Regions from separate parts of the Rhizobium sp. No.120 genome, predicted to be linked through region 1. Evidence: predicted binding sites of a transcription regulator. Region 1 holds the regulator's gene; each other region holds the start of a gene.

What was found. The regulator LexA, encoded in region 1, represses DNA repair genes until DNA is damaged. The targets are predictions, from matches to a motif close to TGTTCNNNNTGTGTTCNG.
Region 2: the regulator LexA is predicted to act here: its motif matches at 881-898, upstream of ACYJRZ_RS07350 (DNA recombination protein RmuC).
Region 3: the regulator LexA is predicted to act here: its motif matches at 907-924, upstream of ACYJRZ_RS06675 (2'-5' RNA ligase family protein).

The regions. Positions count from the first base shown of each region.
Region 1 is NZ_BAAJNQ010000003.1:98,653-100,918, reverse strand. Features, by position in the region: gene ACYJRZ_RS11010 (ComEC/Rec2 family competence protein) at 1-862, shown strand, start outside; gene lexA (transcriptional repressor LexA) at 843-1,565, opposite strand; gene ACYJRZ_RS11000 (VOC family protein) at 1,983-2,266, shown strand, end outside.
Region 2 is NZ_BAAJNQ010000002.1:338,915-341,180, reverse strand. Features, by position in the region: gene ACYJRZ_RS07360 (FitA-like ribbon-helix-helix domain-containing protein) at 1-202, opposite strand, end outside; gene def (peptide deformylase) at 256-771, opposite strand; gene ACYJRZ_RS07350 (DNA recombination protein RmuC) at 958-2,136, shown strand; gene ACYJRZ_RS07345 (ribokinase) at 2,238-2,266, shown strand, end outside.
Region 3 is NZ_BAAJNQ010000002.1:204,789-207,054, reverse strand. Features, by position in the region: gene ACYJRZ_RS06685 (methylated-DNA--[protein]-cysteine S-methyltransferase) at 1-508, opposite strand, end outside; gene ACYJRZ_RS06680 (hypothetical protein) at 647-784, opposite strand; gene ACYJRZ_RS06675 (2'-5' RNA ligase family protein) at 1,002-1,622, shown strand; gene ACYJRZ_RS06670 (SulP family inorganic anion transporter) at 1,632-2,266, opposite strand, start outside.

The sequences.
Region 1 (2,266 bases):
CACCGGCGAGGGACTGGAGCTTGTGATCATCATCGCGAAAACCGTAGCAGGCTGGGGAGGCGATATCACCTTCGGCCGCCAGCCCGGCTGGCTGATGCCGACTTTCATCGCAGGATTCCTGATCATGAGCATGCTGCGGACCAGGCTTCGCCATCTGGGACTGTTGCTATCGCCGTCATCTGTCGGTGTGGCTGCGTTCGGCTCCGGCGTGCCGAAGCCAGATCTGATGATCTCGGAAGATGGCATTCTCGTTGCCTTGCGCCAGGATGATATTCTCTCCACCAATCGCGAGAGACCGCAGGCCTTCATCTTCGAGCAATGGCAAAAAGCGCTGGTCGCGGCCGAACATCAACCGCCAACGATGCTTGCGACCGATGACCGGCTTCCGCAGATCAGCAAGACGGATCGGCATAAGCGACTAAGTAACGAAGAGCAGAAGGCGGTCGGTACAGCAATGGCGGAAGCCTTAGATCGTACCATGCAGGGAAGCTTTGCCTGTCAGAAGGGAGCATGGTGCGTAGCCATGCTGGAAAACGGCGTGATATTGGTCACCATCGAGAACGCAGCCTACCTGCCCGCAGCTTGCGACACGGGGAACATTATCGTGACACATATCCGGCTGCGGCTGGACTACTGCCGCTCCGGAGCGATGCTCATAACCGGTGCGACATTGCGCAAAACCGGCTCCATCGAAATGATGCTTACCGCCGACAAGCCCATCATATCAGCCGCATTCGAGAACCCGCAGCGGCCATGGACCAGACATCGAACTTATGATTGGCGCACCGGCAAATTTGACGCGCCACTTGCAAAGGCACCACCAGTCGTCGACAACTCACCGGTCAGTGATAGCGACGAATAAGGCCAACGAGCTTACCCTGAACTTTCACGCGATCCGGCCCGAAGATGCGGGTTTCATAGGCTGGGTTCGCGGCTTCCAGCGCGATGGAGGCACCCTTGCGGCGGAAGCGCTTCAGTGTCGCCTCTTCGTCGTCGACGAGCGCCACGACGATGTCGCCCGGGTTGGCTGTCGTCGAATTGCGGATAATGACCGTATCGCCGTCGAAGATACCCGCATCGATCATCGAATCCCCGCGGACTTCAAGCGCATAATGTTCGCCAGAACCAAGCATGTCGGCGGGAACGGTAATATCGTGTGTATTGTTCTGGATGGCCGAGATAGGAACGCCGGCAGCAATCCGGCCCATCACGGGCACGGAAGCCGAACCGCTATGATCGTCATTTGCGACCTTCGGCTGAGCGGGCGGAGCGGCGGGCTGTGGCCTGCCGAGGCTGCCTTCGATGACGCTCGGCGAAAAACCGCGGCGAGGCTGCAGACTTGGACTATAGGCTTCCGGCAGCTTGATGACTTCGAGGGCCCTGGCTCGGTTCGGCAGCCGGCGGATAAAGCCGCGCTCCTCCAGCGCCGTGATCAGACGATGGATACCGGATTTGGATGCCAGATCCAGTGCATCCTTCATCTCGTCGAAGGATGGCGGAACACCAGATTCCTTCATGCGTTCGTGAATGAAGAGAAGCAGTTCCTGCTGCTTGCGCGTCAACATCGTCTTGGAACCCCAGAATCAAGAAAAGCCGTGAAACAAATCCAGAACGGACACTATATGTTCCATATGTGTTCCGCAAGTGCTTAAATTTCGGTAAAGCCTTGCAGGGTCAATTAAATAAACACGAGTTGCGAATGGATCGGCTTAACACGTCGAGACGCTATACATGCTGCAACGATTTGAAAAATATATGAAATGTCGATATTTCCATTCTCATGCCTTATTACTTGGTCGGCGTATCCAGGAAGCGGATCGATGTTGCGCGTCGTCGTTGAAGCCCGATGGAATTGAGAATCAGCGATCACGTTTGCGAGATTGCCTTCGGTCCTGCCCCTGTGCGTCGAGTGTCCATGTTCCTGTCTTGAATTGAGCGAAGGATGGGCGCAAATCTGCTCCCACAGGCAAACAGGAGGAACCATGAATTCGTCACAGCATCCACTGGATCATCTTGTGCTGCCGACCGTCGATATCGCCCTGGCGCGCGAGCGCCTCGGCAAGCTCGGTTTTACAGTGGCTCCGGATGCGCGCCATCCCTTTGGCACACAGAATGCCTGCGTTTATCTTGCCGATAAAACCTATTTAGAGCCTTTGGCTGTGGCATCCGCGGAAGAGTGCGGGAGGAGCATCCTGGATGGCAATGTTTTTGTTGCGCGCGATCAGGCCTATCGCTTCCGGGTGGGGGAAGATGGCTTTTCGGCCGT
Region 2 (2,266 bases), on a different contig from region 1:
CGTAGAGAATTGGCCGAAGAAAGTCCCAGGCAGACAATCGAGGGCTCTCCGTCGCGGCTTTCTCCGCGATCAGCGCCTTTTGCAAAAGCTCTTTTGCTTCTTCTGAGAGGCTGCGCCCCGCCTGCTTTGCCCGTTCTGCAATATCCTGCTTCATCGGTTCGGAAATATCGCGAATCAAAAGATCGCTCACTTGCGCCTCCATTTGATATCAATGATATCATAGGCATCGCAACTCGATCTTTCAATAGCCGGGGATCACAGAGCCTTGGACTTCGCGGCCTTGGTGAACTTCTTGATCACCATCTCGCGCTTCAAGCGCGAGATATAGTCGATGAAGAGCACGCCGTTCAGGTGGTCGATCTCATGCTGCACGCAGGTCGCCAGCAGACCATCCGCCTCGGTGAGCTGCTCCTTGCCGTTGCGGTCCAGATGCTTGACGGTGACGCGCGCCGGGCGCTCCACCTCGGCGTAATAATCCGGAATGGAGAGGCAGCCTTCCTCATAGACCGAACGATCGTCCGAAGACGCGACGATTTCCGGATTGATGAAAACCAGCGGCTTCTTCTCTTCGCCTTCGCGCGCGACATCGATGACGAGCATGCGGCGGGGGACGCCGATCTGGATCGCTGCAAGGCCAATGCCCGGCGCGTCATACATGGTTTCCAGCATGTCGTCGGCGAGGCGCTGAATTTCGGTATCGATCTGCTCGACGGGCTTGGAAGCCTGGCGGAGCAGCGGATCGGGCAAAATGATGAGTGGCTTGATCGTCATGACGTTTCCCATAACGCATCTTGTTGTGCGATGGAATCGCCAAGATGGCGGTGAGGCGGTGTTTTTTCAACGGCCGCCATTTCGATCTGCGTAACTGGTCTGGAAGTTATGTTCACGTTTTGATCTAGATATTCATATCATTTTTGCTATGGTGTCGATGAGAACTTCACCAGTGCGCCAGGTTTCATGTCTTTCATCATCTTCGGCCAAGCCATTTCCACGGTCCAGCTTCTGACCGGCCTCGTTATCCTGCTTGCGATGGCAGTCATCGTCCTTTTCGTCCGCGGCAGGGCACGGGCCGAGGACGATGAGCTCGATACCGAGCATACGATGGCGGCGCTGCTGCGGTCACAGGCGGAGATGCAGGGGCGGCTTGCCACCATGGCAGAAGTCTTCGGCTCCAGGCAGGCCGAGCTCAATCAGGCCATCGGCCAGCGTCTCGACGGCATGTCACAGCGAGTGACGGCGACGATCGGAGAGCAGACGCGCTCGACGCATGAAAACCTGCGCCGCCTGCAGGAAAGGCTTGCCGTCATCGATGCCGCCCAGACCAATATCCAGACGCTCGCCAAGGATGTGGTCGGCTTGCAGGCCATTCTCTCCAATAAGCAGACGCGCGGAGCCTTCGGACAGGCGCGCATGGAAACCATTATCGCCGACGGGCTGCCCATGGGTGCCTATGCATTTCAGACAACGCTTTCCAACGGCTCGCGGCCGGACTGCACCGTGCGCATGCCGAATGGATCGCCGCCGCTCGTTATCGATGCCAAGTTTCCACTGGAAGCCTGGAACGCCATTCGCAGCGCCACCAGCCCCGAACATGGCAAGATCGCCGCACAGCAGTTCCGGAGGGATCTGGAACTGCATATCCGCGATATCTCGGAAAAATATCTGCTTCCCGGCGAGACGCAGGACACGGCCTTTCTCTTCGTGCCGTCCGAGTCGATCTTTGCCGAGATCCACGAGAATTTCGAGGCAATCGTGCAGAAAGCCCAGCGCGCGCGCATCGTCATCGTTTCGCCCTCGCTGCTGATGCTGTCGATCCAGGTCATCCAAGCTGTCCTAAAGGACCAGCGCATGCGCGAGCAGGCTCATGTCATCCAGAGCGAAGTGGCTCATCTGATGGACGACCTGTCACGCCTCGACGAGCGGGTGCGCAAGCTGCAAGGGCATTTCGCTATGGCGCAGAAGGATGTCGACATGATCGTCACTTCTGCCGACAAGCTCGCGAGGCGCGGCGAGCGGATAGAGGCGCTGGAATTCGAGGCCGTGAAAGAGCCCGCCAAGGCGCGCGCGGAAGAACGGCCCAAGCCTGCCGACAACCGCACAAGCCAACTCAAGCTTAGGGTAGTTGACGAAGACTGATCGCTTCGGCAGTGTCGCGCCCAATCGATGCATGATCCGAAAAGACAAAGGCAGCCTTTGGGCAGGATCATGCAGGCGCAACACCCAGGGCAGGACATTGCATGATCACTATTTTCGGCTCCATCAACAT
Region 3 (2,266 bases), on a different contig from region 1:
ACTCCAGCATGCGAGCCTTGGAGTTGGAGCCGCCCGGCGCGGAAAAGCCGCCGATCTTGCCGCCAGCCGCCAGAACGCGATGGCAGGGAATGATCAGCGCGACCGGGTTCTTCGCCATGGCCTGCCCGACATCGCGTGCAGCTTCCGGCCCTGCACCAAGCTGCTTGGCCAAAGTGCCGTAGGTCGTCGTATGGCCCCAGCCGACCTGGCGCGCGGCATCGTAGATCTGCCTGAAGAAGGCGTCCTGCTCGCCGAGATCGAGCGTAACGTCGGAAAAGTCGATTTCCTCGCCGGCGAAGTAGCGCTTCACCTTGGCAACCACTGCAGCGATTTCAACGCTTGGGCTGCCAGGCTGCGCATTCGGCAAACGGCGCAGAAGCAGGCGCTCGGTCGCGCCCGCATCCTTGGTCGGCAATTGAAAGCGCAGCACGCCGACCTCGTTCCAGGCGATGCCGCAGAAGCCGCCCGCGGTTTCGAAGATCAGGTAATTTTGCCTTGTCTCGTTCATGACGAAAGCTCCCGTGTTTCCACTTGTCATGAAAATCGTCCTCGGGAGCACCGAATTCAACCCGATTCTTGCGAGGAAGGAGAATTGCCACCGTTTTGATGTCGGCGGCGCGGCTCTGAGACGATCGCAAGCGCGATATCAATATCCGCCGCCGGTGGGAGGCGCGTTCAGCGTCATGCCGCCACCGGAATTGTGATCTCCCGAGGTGGAGCAGGAAGCGATACCAAAGCCGATGAGAGCGAAAACAACGGCCGCAAAGACTGATCTGGTAAGCATGATCGTGATTCCTTTGGGTGTGAGATAGGGCGCGCAAGCCCGAACCTGGAATGAACAGATCAGGCCGTCCTTTTATTCGATCGCTTTTTCAGTGACGCTTGCAACAGAGAGCTTTCAAGATTTGTTCTCTATTTGTTCTTGAATTAGCAACTGCTTTCTTCTATTGTTTCGCGGTCAAAAAGCAGGAGGACAAAGCGGATACAGCTTTGAAGTCACCATGAAGAACAACAATGGACAGCTTTCGGTCTATCTTGCGGGCGGAGCGCACACGAGAACCCCGCCGCCAATCGATCAGGGGCCGATCAATGAGTTCTATTTTGCTCTCCTGCCCGATGCGGCAATTGCCGCACGCAGTCATGAGCTTGCAGGACATCTTCGCCGACAGCACCGCTTTTCCACGAAGCCGCGTCGGCCCGATCTCTTTCATGTGACACTCTACCCGATCGGCTCGTTTCGCTGCTTGCCCGAGGAGATAGCATTTGCGGCCATGGAAGCGGCCTCGCGGGTGAGGAAATCACGCTTTACCGTCCTCTTCGATCGAGCGGTCAGCTTCGGCAACGGCGGCAACCGCCCACTTGTGCTTTGGAACAAGGACGGGAATGCCGAACTGAAGGCGCTCCATCAGGAACTGGCCGATGCCATGCGGCTCACGGGCGTTGCGCCAACTAAGGAAAAGCCCGTCGAGCCGCATATGACGCTGCTCTATCAGGGCCATCTCGTTCCCGACATCATGCTTGAAGAACCCGTGAGTTGGACCGCCAGGGATTTCGTCCTCATCAACAGCCTGCAAGGAGACGCCAAGCACGATCACCTCTGCTATTGGACTTTGCATGATTGAGCGGCCACTTCACGCCAACGGCGGCTGATCCGCCATCACTGCGGCCACGGCATCATCGACGCTGAAGCTGCAGCGCTTGTCGACGTCGGCGATGCCGGCGACCGTCATGAGATCGCGAACGCGGTCATGCACGCGGGCAAACTGGACGCGGAGGCCGGCTCGCTTCATCGCGCTGTCGAACTCCATCAAGGCGTCCATCGCCGTACTGTCGATATCGGAGCTCTCCTCCAGGCTGAGGATGGCTGCCCGCAATCCGGGTTCACTGCGGCTGCCGGACAATATTTTGCTGAAGATCGTATCGGCATTGCCGAAAAACAGGGTTTCGCCGGGGCGCCAGATGGCAATGCCCGGTATCTCGGACGCATCGTCATGCCTGATGACATCGACGAAGTCATGGCTGTTGTTGAGCCGTCCCAAACGGGCGATATACGGGGATGCCAGGCGATGCATCATGGCGGCAAGCGAGAGGGCGATCGCCAGCAGCATGCCATTGAGAACGCCGAAAGCGAGCACGCCGACGGCGGCACCCACTGCCACGTAGAAATCGCGATGCAGACGGCGCAGGCGCAGAATGGGGCTGGGGTCGAGCGCATGGGTCAGAGCCGCGATCACGACGGCGGCGAGCACCGGTTCCGGTAGAAGCG